DNA from 4 places in the Sphingomonas sp. 4RDLI-65 genome. Region 1 is predicted to be linked to each of the others. Evidence: predicted binding sites of a transcription regulator. Region 1 holds the regulator's gene; each other region holds the start of a gene.

What was found. The regulator LexA, encoded in region 1, represses DNA repair genes until DNA is damaged. The targets are predictions, from matches to a motif close to GTTCCNCNCTTGTTCT.
Region 2: the regulator LexA is predicted to act here: its motif matches at 2,785-2,800, upstream of VH567_RS03220 (ATP-dependent helicase).
Region 3: the regulator LexA is predicted to act here: its motif matches at 3,457-3,472, upstream of rmuC (DNA recombination protein RmuC).
Region 4: the regulator LexA is predicted to act here: its motif matches at 3,499-3,514, upstream of uvrA (excinuclease ABC subunit UvrA).

What each region holds. Positions count from the first base shown of each region.
Region 1 is NZ_JBCEBT010000001.1:363,147-368,742, forward strand. It holds gene moaC (cyclic pyranopterin monophosphate synthase MoaC) at 1-256, shown strand, start outside; gene VH567_RS01410 (energy transducer TonB) at 354-1,088, opposite strand; gene VH567_RS01415 (molybdopterin molybdotransferase MoeA) at 1,597-2,778, shown strand; gene lexA (transcriptional repressor LexA) at 2,847-3,512, shown strand; gene VH567_RS01425 (ComEC/Rec2 family competence protein) at 4,112-5,596, opposite strand, start outside.
Region 2 is NZ_JBCEBT010000001.1:756,237-761,832, forward strand. It holds gene VH567_RS03205 (DUF6628 family protein) at 1-238, shown strand, start outside; gene VH567_RS03210 (inorganic phosphate transporter) at 335-2,005, opposite strand; gene VH567_RS03215 (UrcA family protein) at 2,266-2,595, opposite strand; gene VH567_RS03220 (ATP-dependent helicase) at 2,813-5,092, shown strand; gene VH567_RS03225 (HigA family addiction module antitoxin) at 5,530-5,596, opposite strand, start outside.
Region 3 is NZ_JBCEBT010000002.1:486,412-492,007, forward strand. It holds gene VH567_RS07305 (RcnB family protein) at 1-61, shown strand, start outside; gene rpsF (30S ribosomal protein S6) at 249-683, shown strand; gene rpsR (30S ribosomal protein S18) at 686-910, shown strand; gene rplI (50S ribosomal protein L9) at 922-1,518, shown strand; gene rmuC (DNA recombination protein RmuC) at 1,918-3,276, opposite strand; gene def (peptide deformylase) at 3,652-4,176, opposite strand; gene recR (recombination mediator RecR) at 4,225-4,821, opposite strand; gene fmt (methionyl-tRNA formyltransferase) at 4,875-5,596, shown strand, end outside.
Region 4 is NZ_JBCEBT010000001.1:881,509-887,104, reverse strand. It holds gene lpdA (dihydrolipoyl dehydrogenase) at 1-7, shown strand, start outside; gene VH567_RS03880 (GGDEF domain-containing protein) at 560-1,747, shown strand; gene VH567_RS03875 (hypothetical protein) at 1,780-2,331, opposite strand; gene VH567_RS03870 (energy transducer TonB) at 2,409-3,305, opposite strand; gene uvrA (excinuclease ABC subunit UvrA) at 3,522-5,596, shown strand, end outside.

The DNA of each region.
Region 1 (5,596 bases):
CCTGATCCCGCTCTGCCACCCGCTTCCGCTCACGAAGGTGGAAATCGATCTGGTGGTCGACGAAACCGGCGTAACCGCCACCGCCACCGCCTCGACCGAAGGCAAGACCGGCGTCGAGATGGAGGCGCTCACCGCCGCCACCATAACCCTCCTGACGATCTACGACATGGCGAAGGCGATCGACAAGACGATGGTCCTCAGCGACATCCGCGTCCGCGCCAAATCAGGCGGCAAATCCGGCAACTGGACAGCGTAAAAAAACCCTCTCCCTAAAGGGGAGAGGGAGAGATGCCGAAGGCGGCGAAGGATGAGGGCAAGCCAAGCAAAGCGCGCTCAGCTTGGGACTTCACTCCTCATTCCATAGACCAGTCATGGTACTCCACGATCGTAGACTCCACCGGCCGCCCCGCCGCATCCAGCGACGGATCATACCGAAACCGCTCCTCGATCAGCCGGCACGTCAGCGTGTCCAGCACCCGGCTCCCGCTCGACCGAGTCACGCGGCAATGCGACACGCGCCCGCTGACCTCGACGGTATAGCGCACCCAAACGATCCCCCGAATCCCCGTCTCCGGCGCATCGCTCGGAAAGTCCGCATCCCGCAACCGCCCCTTTCGCCACCGCGGCGGCGTCTCCTCGCCCCCACCGCCGTCGCCATCCCCATACCCGCCGCTGCCGGTACCGTTGCCGATCCCGCCACTCCCGGTCCCCGGCCCGCGCACATCCGAAGCGCCGGCGGTCGCCTGCGCGCCCAACCCAGCCTTCTCCGCGACCACAACCGGCGGCGGTACGACGATCGGCACTACCGGCGGCGGCGCGACGACTTCGGTCGCCTTCGACTTCAGGTTAGGCGGCGATGCAGCCCCCTGAGGCTTGCGACTGGGCGAAGGCCGCGGCCTGACCTTCTCGACCGGCGGCGGCGGTGGCGGCGGCGCCACCCCGAACACCTTCAGCGCATCGCTCACCGCAGCCGGCATCGGTACCACCAACCCATGGAGCAACGCATAGCCGAGCAACCCCGGCAGCAGGACGGCGCCTACCGCCGCCCCGATCCTGTCTCTCGCCCGAGGCTGATTGCGTGTCATCATGCTGATCTGGTGTCTCTTTCCCCCAAACAAAGCCCCGCAAAGGATGAACCCGCGCTGGCCGAGCATTCGGAGGACCAGATCAGCTGCCGGGCCGCCCGCGATGGCCACTCTGGAAAAAGACCGAGGCAAATCAAAATCGAAACACCACCCCGGCGAAGGCCGGGGCCCAGTTGGCAAGGCCAAACTGATAACGAGCGACGTCGGCCAAACCCGTGTTTCCCCGCGAAGGCGGGGACCCAGCCTGGCCTCCCGCCTTCGCGGGAGAACAAGGAAGAGGTCGCCACCAGCGCCCGATGTCTACGGACCCAACGGCCCCCTGACGGTCCAGCACGTAGCCCCCGCTAAGCCAACGACACCTGTCCTACACCCCAAACCCATGGCAAAGCGCGGAACATACCCACGCACCCTGCGATTCTCTTTTACGAAGCACCCAACCGCCAAACCGCGTCCAGCGCCTACACTTCCCACACCTCACCTTTCAAAATCGTCCGAAAACAGAGCCTAACGTATGACCCTAGTCCCCGTCGCCGAAGCCCAGACCCGCCTCTTCGCCATGGCCCCCCGCGTCGGCCACGAGACCGTGACGTTGCGAGAAGCCGCCGGCCGCTGGGCCGCCGAGGACATTCTCGCCCGCCGCACGCAGCCCGCCGCCGACCTCTCGGCAATGGACGGCTACGCGATCCGCTTCGAAGACCTCCCCGGCCCCTGGAAAGTCATCGGCGAAAGCGCCGCCGGCCGCCCCTTCACCGGCAAGGTCGGCCAAGGTGAAGCCACCCGCATCTTCACCGGCGCAGCAATGCCCGAAGGCGCGGACACGGTGATGGTCCAGGAAGAAGCCGAGCGAGACGGCGAAACCCTGATCCTCGCCGGCGAAGGCCCGCCGACACTCGGCCGCAACACCCGCCGCAAGGGCCTCGATTTCTCCACCGGCACCCGCCTGATCGGCGCCGGCGACCGCCTCAGCCCCGCGCGCATCGCCGTCGCCGCAACCGGCGGCCACGGCAGCCTCGCTGTCAACCGCCGCGTCCGCGTCGCCGTCGCCGCGACCGGCGACGAACTCGTCCCCCCCGGCTCGACCACCGACGGCGTCGCACTGCCCGAATCGAACGGCATCATGCTGGCGGCAATGCTCACCGACATACCCGTCGACATCATCGACCTCGGCATCCTCCCAGACAATCTCGAAATCCTGCGCGACGCCTTCGCCAGCGTTCAGGCCGACCTGCTCATCACCACCGGCGGCGCGTCAGTCGGCGACCACGACCTCGTTCGCCCCGCAATCGAAGCCGCTGGCGGCACCATCGATTTCTGGCGGATCGCGCTACGCCCCGGCAAGCCGATGATGGCCGGCCGGATCGGCGAGATGATGGTGCTCGGCCTGCCCGGCAACCCGGTCTCCGCGTTCGTCACCGCGACGCTGTTCGTGAAACCGGTCGTGGCGCGCATGGCCGGCGCGCGCGATCCGCTCCCCCAGTCGACCCACGCGCTGCTCGGCGAAGACCTCCCCGCCAACAACGCCCGCACCGACTATCTGCGCGCCGAACTCCGCGACGGCAAAGCCTATGCCTCGACGATCCAGGACAGCTCGATGCTGCTCACCCTGGCCCGCTCGACGTGCCTCATCGTCCGTCCCGGCAACGCTCCCGTCGCGAGGACCGGCGAATCGGCGGAAATCCTCGTAATCGCGTGATACGGATGCTTGACGGCGTTAATTATGTTCCATAGAAGTTCCCAGTCTGTTCCGGACGGAGAACCGCCATGCTCACGCGCAAGCAGCACGAACTCGTCTGCTTCATCAACGATCGCCTCAACGAAACCGGCGTCTCGCCGTCGTTCGAGGAGATGAAGGACGCACTCGACCTCAAGTCGAAGTCGGGCGTCCACCGTCTGATCAGCGCGCTCGAGGAGCGCAACTTCATCCGCCGCCTGCCGAACCGCGCACGCGCACTCGAAGTGCTGCGCATGCCCGAGCGCGCCGAGAAAAAGGCGCCGTCAAAGGCATCGAACGTAAAGCCCGCCGCCGCGCCACAGCCAGCGAACGACGTCGTCGAGATCCCCCTCCACGGCCGCATCGCCGCCGGCGTCCCGATCGAAGCGTTCGAAGGCAGCACGATGTTGGCCGTCCCCGCCGCACTCCTCGGCACCGGCGAACACTATGCGCTCGAAGTCTCCGGCGACTCGATGGTCGAAGCCGGTATCCTCGACGGCGACTACGCCCTGATCCGCCGCACCGAAACCGCGCGAGACGGCGAGATCGTCGTAGCCCTGATCGAAGAGAGCGAAGCCACCCTGAAATACTTCCGCCGCGAAGGCGCCATGGTCCGCCTCGACCCGGCAAACCGAGCCTACGACCCGCAACGCTACGCGCCTGCGCAAGTCCGCGTGCAGGGCAAGCTCTCCGGCATCCTCCGCCGCTACGACTAAACTGCCGAGACCGGCCTGTGTCATGGTGAACGCAGGCCGGTCTCGGTTTTTGATTGCGAAGGAAAAGCGGCAGCCGAGCATCCAGGTCAAGTCGCTCCTCCTGCCGACAACAGCGACCGGATCTCTTCGGCAAATTAAGCTAGCTTCTCTGGGCGTGTTGAAAAAACGGCTAGTTTTTCGACACGCCCCCCAAGCGTCCGGAAGACCATCCCGTGGTCCGACACATGAGCGCGGACTCGGTTCGAACGCCCAATCTCCGCGCCTCTGCGCCTCTGCGCGAACATCTCGCCGTCAATCCCCAGCGCTGCCGAAGAATTGGTTCGCGCGGAGACGCGGAGACGCGGAGGTGTTTCGCTTCGGGAGCACGAAGCGCCTCTAAACGTCTTCGGAAGGAAGCCAAGACAGTCGCCAGCCCCAGCCACCCCGTCATACAAGAACCTTCCCCGCGTCTCCGCGTCTCCGCGTGAACCAATTCTTTGCAATACGATCGCACGCGACGACAGAAGATTTTGCTCACGCGAAGGCGCAAAGGCGCGAAGATGTTGTATTTGGATAGGCGCCTACCGGCTTTCACGGACCGCCGATAAACCGACGTCGGCTTATCGTTCAGGAAGGTGTTGAGGTCTCCCGAATCGCACTACCTTCGCGCCTTTGCGCCTTCGCGTGAACATTTCTATTTTTGACGGCCTTGGCCGGCTCGAAACGCCGACGGGGGGGCCATGTCGCGGCTTTAACGAGTGCGTGGAGCGTTCGAGGAGAGGGGGATCGCGCCAGGGGTGACGATCGCCTGCGTTTAGGACGGTCACTACCATCCCGCTCCCCAAGGTCAGCGAGACGCCTCCCGTTCGCCGTAGTACGCGACGATCCAGTTTCAGCCACCGCGGTACACAGCGTTTCGGCAGACCGCGTTCGCTGACGACGGCGTCGGCATTGCTACAGGCGGCGACCAGTTCAGCAATCGGGACCATATAGGCGCTGCGGGTCGCCAGGATGCGCCACATCCGTCCTCGTCCTGCGATATCTGTGACGCACAGATCACGGCTGCACCGGGCATCGGGTTGGTCCGCGAGCAGGAGCGGCTCGCCGTCCACCCCGCCATTCTCGGCCAGCATGTCGCGCGTGTAGTCGCCCGCCCGGTCGCGGAGCATCGCCAGCCCGGCGGCGGTGCGTACCGCGACGTGGCGACCGTCACCCGTCACCAGAACGTCCGGCGCCGGCGTGGTCAGTGCCCAGATCGCGCCGACGGCCAGCGGCACCAGTCCAAGGCGTCGCCACCGCGTCCGCCACAGCGCAATCCAAATCCCCCCGACGATCATCAGCGCGAACGCCGCCGTCGGCATCGCGGGCAAGGACCGCACCGAGCCGGGAGCGCTGGCAACGATGTGCGCGAGCCACAGCAGCGCATCGAGCGATCGCTGCACCAGCCACCAGATCGGCGCGCCAAGACCGCCCGCATCGAGCAGCAGCGCCAACGCTTCAAGCGGCATAACCACGAATGTCGTCAGCGGAATCGCAACGATGTTGGCGAACGCGCCGTACAGCCCCGCCTTGTGGAAATGATACACCGCGATCGGCATCAGCGCGAATTCGACCAGCAGTCCGGTCAGCAGCAGCGACGCGATGCCGCGCGCGAGTTTGCGCCCGCGTCCCTCGTCATGCGGCCCGAAGAACGCGCGGATCACAGGATGCTCGTGCAGCGCCATGATCGCGGTGATCGCCGCGAACGAGAGCTGAAAGCTCGGCCCCGCAGCAGATTCCGGCAACACGAGCATGACGCACGCCGCTCCGGCCGCGACGAGCCGCAACGTCATTGCCTCGCGCCCCATCGCCAGCGCCGCCAGCACAAGCAACGCAGCAACACACGACCGAATCGTCGGCACCTGGCTCCCGGTCAATAATGTATAACCGATCGCCGCCGCCGCACCCGCCAATGCCGCGATCAACGGCAGGCGCGCATGCAGCGCCAGCCAGGGACTGAGCGCCAATAGACGCAACACGATCAACATAGTCGCGGCCACCGCCGCAGTGATGTGCAATCCGCTTACGGACAGCAAATGCGCGAGCCCCGCTCGCCGCATCGCCTC
Region 2 (5,596 bases), 390 kb from region 1:
GGCCGACCTTGCGGGCACATCGTCGGGGACGATCGCGATCGCGCCATGCTGTTGCGCGCGGATGACGCCGGCCGAGGCGGCGATGCTGACGATCATCGCGCGGGTCGAGATCGCGCCCGATGCGGCGCGGTTGCTGATGGCCGACCTGCTCGGGGTGCGCCGCGTCGATGGCGTGCTGGCAAGCGCCGCCGCGGTGGCCGCCGCGTTCGCCGACGAAGGACGTCCCGTTACCGCCTGATCCGCCCAGTCATCGGATCGGACCGGCAGCAGCCTCCAGGCCAACCGCGATCGCGGAGGGCCGGGGCTGGCATCCTCGGCGACAGACAGCCCTCGCTCAATACCCCAGCGAATGCGCCGCCGTCAGCAACAGCCAATACAGCCCGCCGGACAACAGCATCGCCACCGGCAGCGTCATCACCCACGCCAGCGCCATGTTCATCACCGTACGCCGCTGCAACCCCGCCCCGTTGGCGACGCTCGCGCCAGCGACACCCGACGACAGGATATGCGTGGTCGACACCGGCATGCCGAAATTCACCGCCAGCAGGATCGTCGACGCCGCGACGAGTTCCGCGGACGCGCCCATGCCATAGGTCAGGTGCGTCTTGCCGATCCGCTCGCCGACCGTGACGACGATCCGCTTCCATCCGACCATCGTGCCCAAACCCAGCGCAAGCGCGACGGTCACCTTAACCCAGGTCGGGATGTACCGCGTGCCCTGTTCGAGCTTGCCGCCATAGTCCTTCAGCGTCGTGATTTCCTGCGCGGTAAACCGGCCCTGCGCGGCCTTGTCGGCGGCGATCAGCTTGGTCGTATCGAGCACGAGGTACATGTCGTTGCGCAGGTTCGGCGTCGCTGCCGCCGGCACCTTGCCGAGCGAGCCATAGCCCGCGATCCGGCTCGACACGTCGTCCGACAGCGTCGCCAGCGCACCGTATACGACCGGATCCGCGACCCGCTTCGATTTCAGCGCCTGCGTCACCGTCGTGCGCGCCGCGCCGACCGTGGCGGGCGCGCCGTTGGCATGCGCGAGATAGGCCGCCGACGCCGCCTGCGCCGCCTGGACGAAGGCAGGCGTCGCGCTCTCGGGCATCGTCCGGTTGAGCGCATAGGCGGTTGGCGCGCAGCCGATCAGGATGAGCATGATCAGCCCCATGCCCTTCTGCCCGTCGTTGCTGCCATGCGCGAAGCTGACCGCGGTGCAGGTGCCGATCAGCAGCGCCCGGATCCCGCGTGGTGGCGGCGTCTGGCCCTCGGGCGCCTCGTACAGCGCCTTGTCGCGGAGGAAGCGCTTCATCACCAGCAGGAGTAACAGCGCGCCGACGAAGCCGACGACCGGACTGAACGCGAGCGCGGAGAGGACTTTCCAGACCTGCGCCATGTCGACGCCCGAGGTCCCGTCCGCCCCGCCGCCGCTGATGAGCTGGTTGGCGAGGCCGACGCCGAGGATCGAGCCGATCAGCGCATGGCTCGACGAATTGGGCAGCCCGACCGCCCACGTCGCGAGGTTCCACACGATCGCCGCGAGCAGCAGCGCGAAGATCATCGCGAACCCGCCGACGCTGCCGACGTTGAGGATCAGGTCGACCGGCAGCAGCGTGACGATCGAATACGCCACCGCGCCCGATGACAGCATCACGCCGAGAAAGTTGAAGAACCCCGACCAGACGACCGCGAGCGGCGCGGGCATCGAGTGCGTGTAGATGACCGTGGCGACTGCGTTGGCGGTATCGTGGAACCCGTTCACGAACTCGAACCCGAGCGCGATCAACAGCGCGAGCGCGAGGAACGCGAACGCCCCGCCCGCCAGGCTCTCGCCGACCTGCGCGGTGTCGAACGCGATGCTGAACCCGGCATAGGCAAGCCCGCCGATCAGTACCGCGAGGAAGATCCACCGCCCCGCCGGATGGAGCGCATGGTCGAGCTTGGGACCGGTGCGCGGCACCGACGCCGAGGGAGCCGAATCAGCCGGCGTCGCGTCGAGAGCAAAGGTGGAAGTAGCCATGGAGGTGCAGTCGGCCCTTACGATGACAATCTTATGACAGATGCAGATCAAGCGCTGGTCGGGCCTGATTTGAGACGTAGGGTACCTTGTATCCTCCCCCGCCAGGGGGAGGTGGCGCCAAAGGCGACGGAGGGGGAGGACACGTCACAGAGGTTACCCCTTCCTCCCCCTCCGTCTGGCAAACGCCAGCCACCTCCCCCTTGCGGGGGAGGATCGTTCGGCCGGCATCCTTGGATTTCAGTCAGCCCGCGCGCGGCAATTCAACGCGCCACATCGATGCTGGCGAGCTCAGTCCCGCTACGCCCGAGCAACGCCGCCATCTTCACGCCAGCATCCGCCGTCATTTCCATACGGCACCGATGCGCATCGGCGAACGCATCGAGACCGGACGAGTGCGGCTGGCACGCGTCGGCGATCGCCGATCGCAGCCGGCGCTGGAACGCAGTCCGCCCCGTGTCGCTGGTCAGGTCGAGCCCGGCGCGCGATACGCGCATCGATACCGGCTCGCGAACGGAACTGGCCGATGCGCCCGTCGAAAACAGACACGCGCCGACGATCGCCGCCGAAGCGACGCTGATGAAAAGCTTCATGATGATGGTCCTCGTTGGTCCTGCGGTCCGCAGGCGATGGCCCGCGGGCGACGGCGCCTGCGCGACGGGATACCGTTCTGGGTGCGGTATCTCCGACGACGAACCTCGTCGCTGCGCATCCCCTAGACGCGCTTCATGACGCCCACGCGACGGTTCGGCGACGTTTCAAAGGTTGCCCCACCGGCCACCGTTCCCTACCTGTTCACCGGTGAACCAGATCGCCCAAACGTCCGCGCCGCAAGCCGAGCCCCCCTATCTCCGCGGCCTTAATCCGCCGCAGCGTGAGGCCGTGCTGACCACCGACGGCCCGGTCCTGATCATCGCCGGCGCGGGCACCGGCAAAACCGCGGCGTTGACCGCGCGGCTCGCGCACCTGATCTTCACGAAGAAGGCGTGGCCGTCGGAGATCCTGAGCGTCACCTTCACCAACAAGGCCGCGCGCGAGATGCGCGAGCGCGTCGGTCGTCTGGTCGGCGATGCGGTCGAGGGCATGCCGTGGCTCGGCACCTTCCACGCGATCGCCGCCAAGATGCTGCGACGTCACGCCGAACTGGTCGGGCTGCAATCGAATTTCACGATCCTCGATACCGACGATCAGTTGCGGTTGCTGAAACAGCTGATCCTCGCCGCCGACATCGACGAGAAGCGCTTCCCGACGCGCAGCCTCGCCGGGCTGATCGACCAGTGGAAGAACAAGGGCCTAGTCCCCGCCGACATCGATGCGGGCGAGTCCGAACGCTACGCCAACGGCCGCGGCGGCGAACTGTACCAGCAGTACCAGACGCGGCTGATCGCGCTCAACGCCTGCGATTTCGGCGACCTGCTGCTGCACATGCTCGTGATCCTGAAGACGCACCGCGACGTGCTCGCGCAGTATCAGCAGCGCTTCAAATATATCATGGTCGATGAGTATCAGGACACCAACTCGTCGCAATATCTCTGGCTGCGGCTGCTCGCGCAGGAGCGCAAGAACATCGCCTGCGTCGGTGACGACGACCAGTCGATCTATTCGTGGCGCGGCGCGCAGGTCGAGAACATCCTGAAGTTCGAGCGCGACTTTCCGGGGGCGAAGGTCATCCGGCTGGAGCAGAATTACCGCAGCACGCCGCACATCCTCGGCGCGGCGTCGGGCGTGATCGCCAACAATGGCGGGCGGCTCGGCAAGCAGTTGTGGACCGAGCGCGATGTCGGCGAGAAGGTGAAAGTCATCGGCGTCTGGGACGGCCCCGAGGAAGCGCGCCGCGTCGGCGAGGAGATCGACATCGTCCGCCGCTCGGGCAAGTCCTTGGACGAGGTCGCGATCCTGGTCCGCGCGCAGCACCAGACGCGCGAGTTCGAGGACCGCTTCATCGCGATCGGCATGCCGTACAAGATCGTCGGCGGCTTCCGCTTCTACGAACGCGCCGAAATCCGCGACGCGCTGGCGTACCTCCGCGTGGTCAACCAGCCCGCGGACGACCTCGCCTTCGAACGCATCGTCAACGTCCCCAAGCGCGGCCTGGGGGACAAGGCGGTCGCACGCATCCACCAGCTCGCACGCGCCACCGGCACACCGCTGACCACCGCCGCCGCACGCATCCTCGACACCGACGAACTGACCGGGGCTGCGAAGAAGTCGCTCGGTCGGCTGGTCGGCGACATCGCCCGCTGGCGCGACATGGCGACTAGCCTGCCGCACGCCGAACTCGCCCGCCAATTGCTCGACGAGAGTGGCTACACCGCGATGTACCAGGCCGAGAAGTCGGTCGAGGCGACCGGCCGGCTCGAAAATCTCAGCGAACTCGTCCGCGCGATGGAGGAATATGATTCGCTCGGCGCGTTCCTCGAACACGTCTCGCTGGTGATGGACAACGAGGGCGGCGCGCAGGATCCGCAGGTCACGATCATGACCATCCACGCGGCGAAGGGCCTCGAATACGACACGGTGTTCCTAGTCGGCTGGGAGGAAGGCCTGTTCCCGTCGCAGCGCTCGCTCGACGAAGGTGGCGTGAAGAGCCTCGAGGAAGAACGCCGCCTCGCCTATGTCGCGATCACGCGCGCACGGCGTCTCGCGGTCATCATCCACGCCGCCAACCGCCGCATTTACGGCCAGTGGAACTCGTCGATCCCCTCACGCTTCGTTGCCGAACTCCCCGCCGAACACATCGACACGGAAACCACGATGTCCGGCGGTGCGAGCCTGTGGCAAGCCAACTGGTCCGACCGCGCCGATCCGTTCGCCGACGTCGCCCGCGGCACCGGCCGCGGTCCCGGCTGGCAGCGTGCGTCAGGCACCGGCAGCACCTTCTCCACAAAACCCGCCCGCGTCGTAGAAAGCCGGTCCAGCGCGATCAGCCTCGGCAACAAAGGCCGCGACGACCTCTCGCTCGGCATGCGCGTATTTCATCAAAAATTCGGCTACGGCGCGATCGCCGAGATCGAAGGCAACAAGCTGGAGATCGACTTCGAACAGTCTGGGCGGAAACGGGTGATGGATAGCTTCGTCACCATAGGCTGAAGTAAAGCGTCGACATTCGTTCGATGCAGAACCGGACGGATCTTTTTTCCGCACATTCCCGTAAACTTGCAAATCTACGGTAATTTTGAGATTATCCCCCCAAGACTTCGAGTCGAGGACGGATACATGTCGGGTAACAAGCGAACGATTCCTGAGATACGCTCTCGACTTCGTGAGATTGCAGACGAGCACGGCATCGAAGAACTTCACGATCTAGCCGACGAAACGTATCGCAATTCGCCCGTCACGCGTGCCTCGGTGCGAAGCGCGCATTTTACGTCAGAACTCGCGGAAGATATTAGAGTATACGCTGCGAGGTATCCGAAGCTACATCAACGTGACGTAGCCCAGAAATTCAACGTAAATCCCGGGCGCGTTTCCGAGGCGTTGACCCACCAAATGTAGACCAATCATGAGATGATCGATTTGGGAGGCGATCAAGCCGCCACTCGTTCAACCTCGATTTCGCCTTCACGCGCCCGCGCCTGCGCCAGATCATACGCC
Region 3 (5,596 bases), on a different contig from region 1:
CGCGCTGCTGATCAACGGTCGCGGCAACGTGGTCCAGGTTCGTGGCGGCGCGTTTCGGTAATCGGGCCGGTAACACCTACCATTACCTTGCCTTTGCCGGATAATCGGCTAAGGCCCATTGCAACCGGGGTGAGAGATTCGCGTCTCTCGCCCCTGTTTGCATTCTAGACGCCGTTTTCTAAGACGACAGCCGGAGGGGTGCACGCATGGGGCGTGTATCAGCGATCGGCCAAGACGAAGGACAAGACATGGCTCTTTACGAGCACGTGTTCCTTGCGCGCCAGGATCTGGCACAAGCGCAGGTGGACGCACTGGCGGAAATCGCCACCAAGATCGTGAACGACAACGAAGGTCGGGTCGTAAAGACCGAGAACTGGGGCCTGCGTTCGCTGGCGTACAAGATCGCCAAGAACCGCAAGGCGCACTATGTGATGCTCGAGATCGATGCCCCGGGCAGCGTGATCGCAGAGCTGGAGCGCCAGACCCAGATCAACGAAGACATCATCCGTTACATGACGGTCAAGGTCGACACCCTCGAAGAGGGCCCGACCGTGATGATGCGCAAGCAGGATCGTGACCGCGAGCGTCGTGGCGACCGTGAGGGTGGCCGTGGCGACCGTCCCGATCGTGGCGATCGTCCGGACCGTGGTCCCCGTCGTGACCGCGAAGAGGGAGCTGAATAATCATGGCACGTCCATTCTTCCGCCGCCGCAAGAGCTGCCCGTTCTCCGCAAAAGACGCTCCCCGGATCGACTATAAGGACGTCCGGTTGCTGCAGGGCTTCGTGTCCGAGCGTGGCAAGATCGTCCCGTCGCGTATCACTTCGGTGGCCGCAAAGAAGCAGCGCGAACTGGCTCAAGCCATCAAGCGTGCGCGTCATCTGGGCTTGCTGCCCTACATCGTTAAGTAAGGAGCGCCCACATGGACGTCATTCTGCTTGAGCGCGTCGAAAAGCTTGGTGCTATCGGCGACGTGGTGAAGGTCAAGGACGGTTACGCGCGTAACTTCCTGCTTCCCAACAAGAAGGCGCTTCGTTCGAACGAAGCCAACCGCAAGGTGTTCGAGTCGAACCGTGCGAAGATCGAATCGGACAACGCATCGCGTCGCAGCGATGCCGAGACCGAAGCGAAGACCTTCAACGACGCGACCGTGACCCTGATCCGTCAGGCGTCGAACACCGGTCAGCTCTACGGTTCGGTCGCGGTTCGCGATCTGGTCGATGCGCTGGTGGCCGACGGTCACAAGGTCGGCAAGTCGGCGATCGTGCTCGACAAGCCGATCAAGGCGATCGGTGTCTACACCGTCAAGGTATCGCTGCACCCTGAAGTGTCGGTGGCCGTCAAGGTCAACGTCGCTCGCTCGCCTGAAGAGGCCGAGATGCAGGCTTCGGGCGTCGACGTGATGTCGTCGATGTTCGAGCGCGACGAGGCTGGCTTCGTCGAGGATTACGATCCGAACGCAGAGCCAGGCGCGACCGCCGAAGCTCCGCGCGACCAGGAGGAAGAAGCGCAGGGTTGATCCCTTCGCTTCCTTCTTGGCTTGCATAGAAAGGCCCGCCCGGAGTGATCCGGGCGGGCCTTTTCTTTTGTGTCTGCGCGACGGTTATTAGGGGCAGGTGACGCAGGCGCCGATCATGGCGGCGAAGGGGATCAGGGCGCAGAGGACGGGGACTAGGGTTTTCATGACCGGCTGACTCTTTGGAGATGTTGCCGGGTTAATGCGCGGGGTCGGGAAAGGTTTCCGGGAGGTGAACGAATTTTGTACCGATCGGTTTTCGGTGCGGAGGAAGCCACCCTGCACCACCACCCCGGCGGATGCCGGGGCCCAATTGGCAAGGTCGTAGTGACGACGTCCTGCGCTTAGTTGACGCCGCTCCCAATTGGGCCCGGCCTTCGCCGGGGTGGTGTGGAAGCAATGTCAGCTTTCGACGATTTCCGGCTTCTCGATCAGCGCTGGCCCCTCGCCTAGCGCTAGCGCGTCTACCGACGACACATCTTCTAGATCACGCGCGCCGGTCTCAATGTTCAGGTCGCGGAACTTCCGGCCGGTTACCATCAAGCGGCCGTTGAACGAGTTGGTGAAGCCGTTGAAGTTCTTCACCGCGCTGTTGAGGCCGACGCCAACCTTCCGCAGGTCGTCTGCGACCTTGGCAAGGCGCTCGTACATTTCCTTGCCAAGCATCCCGATCTGCTGAGCTTGCTTAGCCATTTTTTCCTGACGCCAAACAGCCTCCACAGTACGAGCTATGGCGATCAGATTGGTCGGCGTTGATAACAATACTCGCTGATCGAACGCATAATCCCAAAGCGTTGGATCATATTCTAACGCAGCAGATAGAAAATGCTCGCCGGGCACGAACATGACGACGTAGTCTGGCGCATCAGCAAACTGGTTCCAATACGCCTTCTGTCCGAGACTGTTTACGTGAGCGCGCATAGACGCGGCATGTGACCGCAATCCGATCTCCCGCTCTGCCTCGTCAACCGCGCCGAACGCATCTTGATAAGCATTCAGCGAAACTTTGGCATCGATAACAAGGCTCCGGCCGCCTGGTACTTTGACAATCGCGTCGGGGCGGAGGCGGGCGCCGTCGTCACCTACCGCGACGCTGACTTCGGTCTGGAAGTCGGTGTGTTCGCTGAGGCCGCACGTTTCGAGGACGTTCTTGAGCTGCTGCTCGCCCCAGCGGCCGCGCGATTTCGGGGCGTTGCGCAAGGAATTGACGAGCTTGGCGGCTTCGGTCGAGACCTTTTCCTGACCCAGGCGCATCTGTTCGATCTGGCCCTTGAGGTCGCCGAACGCGTCGCGGCGCTCTGCTTCGACCTTGGCGACGCCTTCTTCGTAGCGTTGCAGGCGGTCGCTGACAGGCTGGAGCATCGACTTGAGGTTGAGGCCGGCGGATTCCTCCGACTGGCGGAAGCGCGCGTCGGCGCGTTCGAGGAACTGCGCCTGCGCGACCTCGAGCGCCTTGGCGGCGGCGGCACCGAACTGCGCGGTCATCGCGTCGTTGGCGTCCTTGAGCTGGCGGAGCGTGACCAAGTGCGCGGCCTGGCGTTCTTCGCTCTGAGCCTGGAGACGAGCAAGGTCTCGCTGCGCTTCGTTGCGTTCGCGTTCGACTGCGTCGCGGGTGGTGCGGATGAGGTCGACGTCGGCGACCTTGGTCTGCGCGACGGCGAGTTCGCTGGCTAGGGTGGCGGCTCGGCGGGAGGCCAGGAGCCAGCCTAGGAGGATGCCGGCAGCTAGGGCTAGGACGGCGATAATGGCGAACTCAGCCATGCGCCGTCACCGAAGCGAGCGCACGGATCATGGGCATTTGAGGTGGGGTTCGATACGTCATGGTGAGAACATACGTTGAACGATTGATGCAGGACAATCAGAATATCGTTCTCCCGCGGAGGCGGGAGTCCAGGGTTACGGGCGCTAGCGCTTGTGGTCCTGGGCCCCCGCCTTCGCGGGGGAACTAGGATGGAGCGGCTCCATATCCTCGCGGAATAGCACCACCCCGGCGGAGGCCGGGGCCCAATTCGAAAGGTCGCAGTAACGAGGGATTGCGCTCAGTCGGCGACGTCCCCCAATTGGGCCCCGGCCTTCGCCGGGGTGGTAACTTGCTAGGCGCGCGGATGGCTACACAATCGCAACACCCAAGCTCGCTCACCCCAGCTTGCGCTGCTTCGCCAGCTTCTTCAGCACCATGTCGCGCTTGAGGCGGCTGATGTGGTCGATGAACAGCACACCGTCGAGGTGGTCGATCTCATGCTGCATGCAGGTCGACAGCAACCCGTCGAAATCCTCCTCATGCGCCGCACCGGTCTCGTCGAGCCACTTCACGCGGCACCGCGCCGGGCGCGCCACCTCGGCATACTGCTCCGGGATCGAGAGGCACCCTTCGTTGTACGTCGACATCTCGTCGCTGACCGACAGGATCTCGGCGTTGATGTACGCCTTGGGGTTCTTGATCGGCTTGTCGTCCTCGTCCTTCTCCTCCTGGAGATCGATGACGAGGACGCGCTTCTGGACGCCGACCTGGGTCGCGGCGAGGCCGATGCCGTTGAAGTCGTACATCGTCTCGATCATGTCGGCGACGAGCGTGCGGATGGAGTCGTCGACCGTCTCCACGGCTTGCGCGACGAGACGCAGGCGGGGATCGGGGACTTCGAGAACGGTCATGACGGTCATAGCGCGTCCGCTAAGGTACGCGTGGGCATCACGTCAAGCCGATGGGCGTCAAGCCATTGGCCTTCTGGCTCTTAGTGCCTGCGCCAGCGTGCCCTCGTCGAGATAGTCGAGTTCGCCGCCGACCGGGAGGCCGTGCGCGAGTTGGGTGACGCGGACGGGGAAGCGTTCGATGCGCTCGGCGATGTAGTGCGCGGTGGTCTGGCCTTCGAGCGTGGCGTTCATCGCGAGGACGACTTCGTCGATGCCGCCGGCTTCGATGCGACGGACGAGGCTGTCGATGCTGAGATCCTCGGGGCGGATGCCTTCGAGCGCGGACAGGCGGCCACCGAGGACGTGGAAGCGGCCGGGGAACAGGCGGGAGCGGTCGAGCGCCCAGAGGTCGGCGACTTCCTCGACGACGCAGAGCGCGCGCTGGTCGCGGCGGGGGTCGGCGCAGATCGCGCACGGGTTGGTGGTGTCGACGTTGCCGCAGGTCGTGCAGTTCTCCAGCCGCTCGTCGACCGCGGTCAGTGCCTCGCGCAAAGGACCCAGGGCGGCGTCGCGCTTCTTGAGCAGATGCAGCACGGCGCGACGTGCAGACCGGGGGCCGAGGCCGGGGAGCCGGGCCAGCGCCTGCGTCAGCGCCTCGATCTCGGGGGATGCCATACCGGAACAGATAGGGGGTTGCGCGGCTCCCCGCCAGCGTGTTCGAGAGGGCCATGCGGATCATCTTCATGGGAACGCCGGACTTCGCAGTGCCGGTGCTGGAGGCCCTCGTCGCGGCGGGGCATGACGTGGTGGCGGCGTATTGCCAGCCGGCGCGACCGGGCGGGCGGCGTGGGCGCGAGCTGGTGCCGTCGCCGGTGCAGGTTCGGGCGGAGGCGCTCGGGATCGAGGTGCGGACGCCGGTGTCGTTCAAGGCGTCTTTGCCGGTGGGGCTGGAGGCTCGCGAAGCGTTTGCCGCCTTGGACGCGGATGTTGCGGTGGTCGCGGCGTATGGCCTGATCCTGCCGCGCGCGGTGCTGGAAGCGCCTCGGTTCGGGTGCCTGAACGTGCATGGGTCGCTGTTGCCGCGGTGGCGCGGGGCGGCGCCGGTGCAGCGGGCTATCCTAGCGGGCGATGCCGAAACCGGGGTCGGGATCATGCAGATGGAGGCGGGGCTAGATACCGGGCCGGTCCGGCTCGAGGGGCGGACGCCGATCGTCGGTAAGACGGCGGGAGACTTAACCGCCGAGCTGTCGGCGATGGGGGCTCGGCTGATGGTCGAGGTGCTGGCTAATCTCGACGCCTACCCTGCCCGGCCGCAGCCCGAGGAGGGCGTCACCTATGCGGCGAAGATCGAGAAGGCAGAGGCGCGGATCGATTTCGAGCGGTCGGCGACCGAGGTCGAGCGGCTGGTGCGCGCGATGAACCCGGCGCCGGGGGCGTGGTTCGAGCATGC
Region 4 (5,596 bases), 520 kb from region 1:
CATCTAGCAAGTGCTAGATCTGGATCCAAAGGGCATGCCCGGCCGGCGGCGCTCCAGCGCCGACCGACGACAGGGGCTTTGCCCCTGTCCGGCCAAGCAAGACCGAATGTGATTTTGCAAGGGCGTCGGTGGTACTCCACCGGCGCCTTTTCCCGTTCCCGTTCCCGTTCCCGTTCGCGTTCGCGTTCGCCGTTCGCCGTTCGCGTTCGCCGGTCGCAGCGCGAAGGAGCAGATCATGGCGCGGGAAGCGATTGTAGCCGCGGTTCGCACCAAGTCCCATACCCGCGCTCAACCCCCTTTGTCTTGCCCGCCTTACTATCCGTCATTCCGGCGAACGCCGGGGCCCATGGCTACGGCGGACCCGGCGATACCGTGCTCCCATGGCCCACCCGCCACCATGGGTTCCGACGTCCGCCGGAATGACGGGAGGAATAGGGGACGGGTAAGAGCATGGATGATGGGGGAATATGATGGATGACCGCGGGAGTGCGATACCCACAACGAATCCTTAGCAAAGCTCGACTACTCGATCGCATAACGAACCAACAAGAAGGTCCCCGTGGCGCTCGATCTTACTACCCTCTACGTCGTCGCGGGCCTCGGCATGCTGGTCGCCGGACTGGTGCACCTCATCCCGGTCGCGACCGGCCGGTTCGGACGCTGGGCGACCTGGTGGGGCAGCGGTCACCTGATCGTCGGCTTGACCGCGCTCGTTGCGGTCCTGAACGATCGCATCGGCTTTGGCTGGGCCCCCAATATCGGCAATCCGCTGGCGGTGATGGGCTATGCGGTGATCACCGGCGCCGTGATGAAGTTCGACCGCCCCGACGCGCGGTTGACCCGGCTGCTGGCGATCGCCGCGGTCGTTGCGGCACCCTTGATGGTCTGCGGGGACGCCGCGCATTTCCATCTCCGCGTCACCTATCTCAGCGTCGTCCGTGCCGCCTTCGACATCGCCGTCGTGACCGTCGCGGTCCGCCTGGCCTGCCGCGAGGGGTTACAGACCGGCTGGATCATCGCGACGTTGTTTGCGATCACCGTTCCCCTGTTTCTCGGCCGCGCCTGGCTCGCCTATGACGATCGTATCGGCTCCCGCCTCATCGGCATGCAGGACAATCTCGGCGCGTGGCTCGCGGCAGGCCAGATCGCCTTCATCATCTTCCGCGCCTTCTCGCTGCTGATCCTCCAGGCGGAGCGTGGCCAGAACGCACTGCGCGACCAGATGGAGCGCGACTGGCTCACCGGCGCCCTCAACCGCGCCGGTTTCGACCGTATCGCCGCCGCACTCGCATACCGGGCGGCCGCACACCGGACGCCTGCGAGGCGCATCTCGGTGATGATGCTCGACGTCGACCGCTTCAAGGCACTCAACGATTCCCACGGTCACGCCGCCGGAGACGCCGCTCTGCGTACGCTCGCCGACATCGCGCATGCCGCGATCGGCAAGCAGGGGCACCTCGTCCGCTGGGGCGGCGACGAGTTCGTCTGCCTGCTGCCCGACCTGGCCATCGATCGGGCGCGCATGATCGGTACCGACATCGCCGGCCGGTTCGCTGACGCCATGGCAGCACAGGCCACCGCCGACGCGGCACCAGGCGTCAGCATCGGCGTCGTCGAAGGCGACATCGCCGGCGGCGCAGGCGATACCGGCGGAATCACCGACCTCATCGCCCGCGCCGATCACGCGATGTATATTGCGAAAGGCGACCGTCGCCGCACGCCAGTGGCCTTGTTCAAGGCAGCCTGACGGTCCCCGCGTCTACCGAGCCGCCTCGCGCGTCAGGACGCAGATGGATCCTTCTTGGGCGCAGCGCCGGTCGGCTTACCGAACCCGGCGAACAACCGTTCGAGCCCGACGGTTACCGAATCCAGCACCTTTGCCATTTCCGGGGGCAATGCAGGCGCATCGCTGCGGGGTGGTTCCGGCTTGTCTCCGGCAAACGGACCCGTCGAGCCGCGCGACGGCTGCGCGTCCGCGTCGGACTTCGGGGAAGCGACTGAGTCCGCCGGCGGCGGCGGGGCGGAAGGCGGGGCAGGGGGCGTCGGGTTAGGCCGTGCCGCCGTGGGCTTGGAGTCATGCTTAGAGATCGCACCGGCCGCCGCCATCAGTCCCGCCGCGATCATCTGACGACCGACCGGCGTGCCCATCTGGCGCGCGATCGCCGCGGCAATGCCCGCTAGCGGAGCGGTACCACCATGTTTGGAGCCCCCGGCATGCCCTTCGTCATGTCCGCAACCATGCTCGCCGCCATGTTTACCCGCAGCCTGCTCGTGCGCCTTGCGCTCCCGCTTGTCCTTCTTCTTGCCCATGTCGCCCTCGTGCTGATCCATCTGGTGTGTACGATAAAGATAATACACCAAAGCGGCAGCGCAACCCCGGCTAGTGGGGGGGCAGGGCTAGACCATGATCACTTGCCGCCGGACCATGTCCCCGGCAGCCGCCACGTGACCTTGCGCGTGCTGTGGCTGATCATCGGCTTGCCGTCGAAGCCAAGCGCCGGCGTGTATCGCGCGCGCGCGATGATCGCCCGGCAGGCCGCCTTGTCGAGTTCCACCTCGCCGCTCGTCACCACGGTGCGGCAATCGGCGGCGCGCCCGTCGAGGCCGATCGTCCAGAGGATCGTCGACGTCCCTTGCGCGCCCTTGCTGACCACGGTCATCGGATAGTCGTCGGTCGCAATCCAGTTTCCCTGGGATCCTGTCGCCTTGGCGGACTGGGCGATCCGCGAACGCTCGGTCGGATCGATACCCCATAGCTTGACCGTCGCATCGTTGCATTTGGCCAACGCCTCGAACGCCGCCTTCGCATTGGGCATCACGAATGCCCATCCGGGCATCTTCTCCGGCGAGACCCGCAGCACCGCAGCGGCTGGCCGCGTTCCAGCTGGCCCCGTCGTCCCTGGCCCCGTCTCGCTCGGTCCCCGGTCGCTTGGTAACGTCTCGAACAGCGCGATGTCGACGGGCATGCGCGTCATCCTTTTGCCCGTCGCCTGCGTCGGATAACTTTCGTATCGGCTCTCGTCGGATCGCTCTCCGGTCGCGCCGCCCGTGACGGCGATCCGGGCCTGTCCCAGCCGCATCGTCGCGTTTCGATCGTTGACGTAAACCATCAGTTCGAGCGTGGACCCCAGCGGCAGCTGGCGAAGCGCCAGCACCGTCTCCGCCTTGCCGGTGCCGTATGTCCGCCCGAGCGTGCAGGCCGTATCGCCGTAATCGACGTTCCACCGGCCCGAGGGCGTCATCGGCGCGGTCGAGGCAGGCTCGGCGATCGCGGCGGCGGCAGTCAGCGCCAACATCAGCGGCATCGGTCGAATCCCCTCATCATGCTCCCCTGACGTTCAGGTCAGCCCGCCGGTTGTCGCCAATCCGTCTCGGCGTTTCAAGCGGTGTTACAGTCCGTTGCGCCATCGCACGCGATCGATCTCGCGCGATTGATCGCACCGGATGAACTGGCACCCGGCCTCATGCATTCCTATCTCTCCCACTAGTCTCCCGATCAGAACAGAAGTAGAACCAGCCTCATGCTGACCAAGATTTCCGTACGCGGCGCGCGCGAGCACAACCTCAAGGACGTCGACATCGACATCCCCCGCGACACGCTGACGGTGATCACCGGGCTGTCCGGCTCGGGCAAATCGAGCCTAGCCTTCGACACGATCTACGCCGAGGGCCAGCGCCGCTACGTCGAGTCGCTCAGCGCCTATGCCCGCCAGTTCCTCGAACTGATGCAGAAGCCCGACGTCGACCATATCGAGGGCCTGTCGCCCGCGATCTCGATCGAGCAGAAGACCACGAGCCGCAACCCGCGCTCGACCGTCGCCACCGTCACCGAGATCTACGATTACATGCGCCTCCTCTGGGCGCGCGTCGGCATCCCGTACTCGCCCGCCACCGGCGAACCCATTGCGGCGCAGACCGTCAGCCAGATGGTCGACCGCGTCATGGCGCTCCCCGAAGGCACGCGCCTGTACCTGCTCGCCCCGGTAGTCCGCGGCCGCAAGGGTGAGTACCGCAAGGAACTCGCCGAGTGGCAGAAGGCCGGCTTCGCGCGCGTCCGCATCGACGGCGAGATCCACGACATCGACGAAGCCCCCGCGCTCGACAAGAAGTACAAGCACGACATCGAAGTCGTCGTCGACCGCTTGGTGGTAGGCGGCGAGATCGCCACGCGCCTCGCGGAAAGCTTCGAAACCGCGCTGAAACTCGCCGACGGCCTCGCCTATGTCGACCCCGCCGACCCGGTCGAACCGCACACGCCGAAATCGGAAATCCTCGGCAACAACGCCCCCGACGGCCGCATCGTGTTCAGCGAAAAATTCGCCTGCCCGGTCAGCGGCTTCACCATCTCCGAGATCGAGCCACGCCTGTTCTCGTTCAACGCCCCCCAGGGCGCATGCCCGGCCTGCGACGGCCTTGGCGAGAAACTGCTGTTCGACGAAGACCTCGTCGTCCCCAACCACATGCTCAGCATCAAGAAGGGCGCGGTCGTCCCCTGGGCGAAATCCAACCCTCCGAGCCCGTATTACATGCAGGTCCTCGGCAGCCTCGCACGCGAATTCAAGTTCGACATCGAGACGCCGTGGTCCGACCTCCCGCCGGAGGTCCAGAGCACCATCCTGCACGGCTCGAAGGGCAAGCCCGTCACGCTCACCTTCATCGACGGCAAGAAGAAGTACGACGTCTCCAAGCCATTCGAAGGCGTCATCGGCAACCTCAACCGCCGCATGCTCCAGACCGACTCCGCCTGGATGCGCGAGGAACTGAGCAAGTACCAGTCCGCCGCCCCCTGCGAAGTCTGCGGCGGCGCGCGCCTGAAACCCGAAGCGCTCGCGGTCAAGATCGCGATGAAGGACATCTCCTACGCCACGCATCTCTCCGTGGTCGACGCGCTCCAGTTCTTTACCGACATGCCGCAGCACCTCGGCGACCAGCAGAACGCGATCGCCGAACGCATCCTGAAAGAGATCGTCGAACGCCTCGGCTTCCTCAACAACGTCGGCCTCGACTATCTCAACCTCGACCGCACCAGCGGCACGCTGAGCGGCGGCGAAAGCCAGCGCATCCGCCTCGCGTCGCAGATCGGCAGCGGCCTGTCCGGCGTGCTCTACGTCCTCGACGAGCCTTCGATCGGCCTGCACCAGCGCGACAACGACATGCTCCTCAAGACGCTCCGCCGTCTGCGCGATCTCGGTAACACCGTGCTCGTCGTCGAGCATGACGAGGATGCGATCCGCACCGCCGACTACATCATCGACATGGGCCCGGGCGCCGGCGTCCGCGGCGGCCAGGTCGTCGCGCAGGGTACGCTGAAGCAGATCCTCAAGTCGAAGGGCAGCATTACCGCCGACTATCTCAACGGCACGCGCGAAGTCCCCGTGCCCGCGACGCGGCGCAAGGGCAACGGCAAGAAGCTCACCGTCCACAACGCCGTCGCCAACAACCTGCGCGGCGTCACCGCCAGCCTCCCCCTCGGCACCTTCACCTGCATCACCGGCGTCTCCGGCTCGGGCAAGTCGAGCTTCACGATCGACACGCTCTACGCCGCCGCCGCACGCGAGCTGAACGGCGCGCGCATCGTCCAGGGCAAGCACGACAA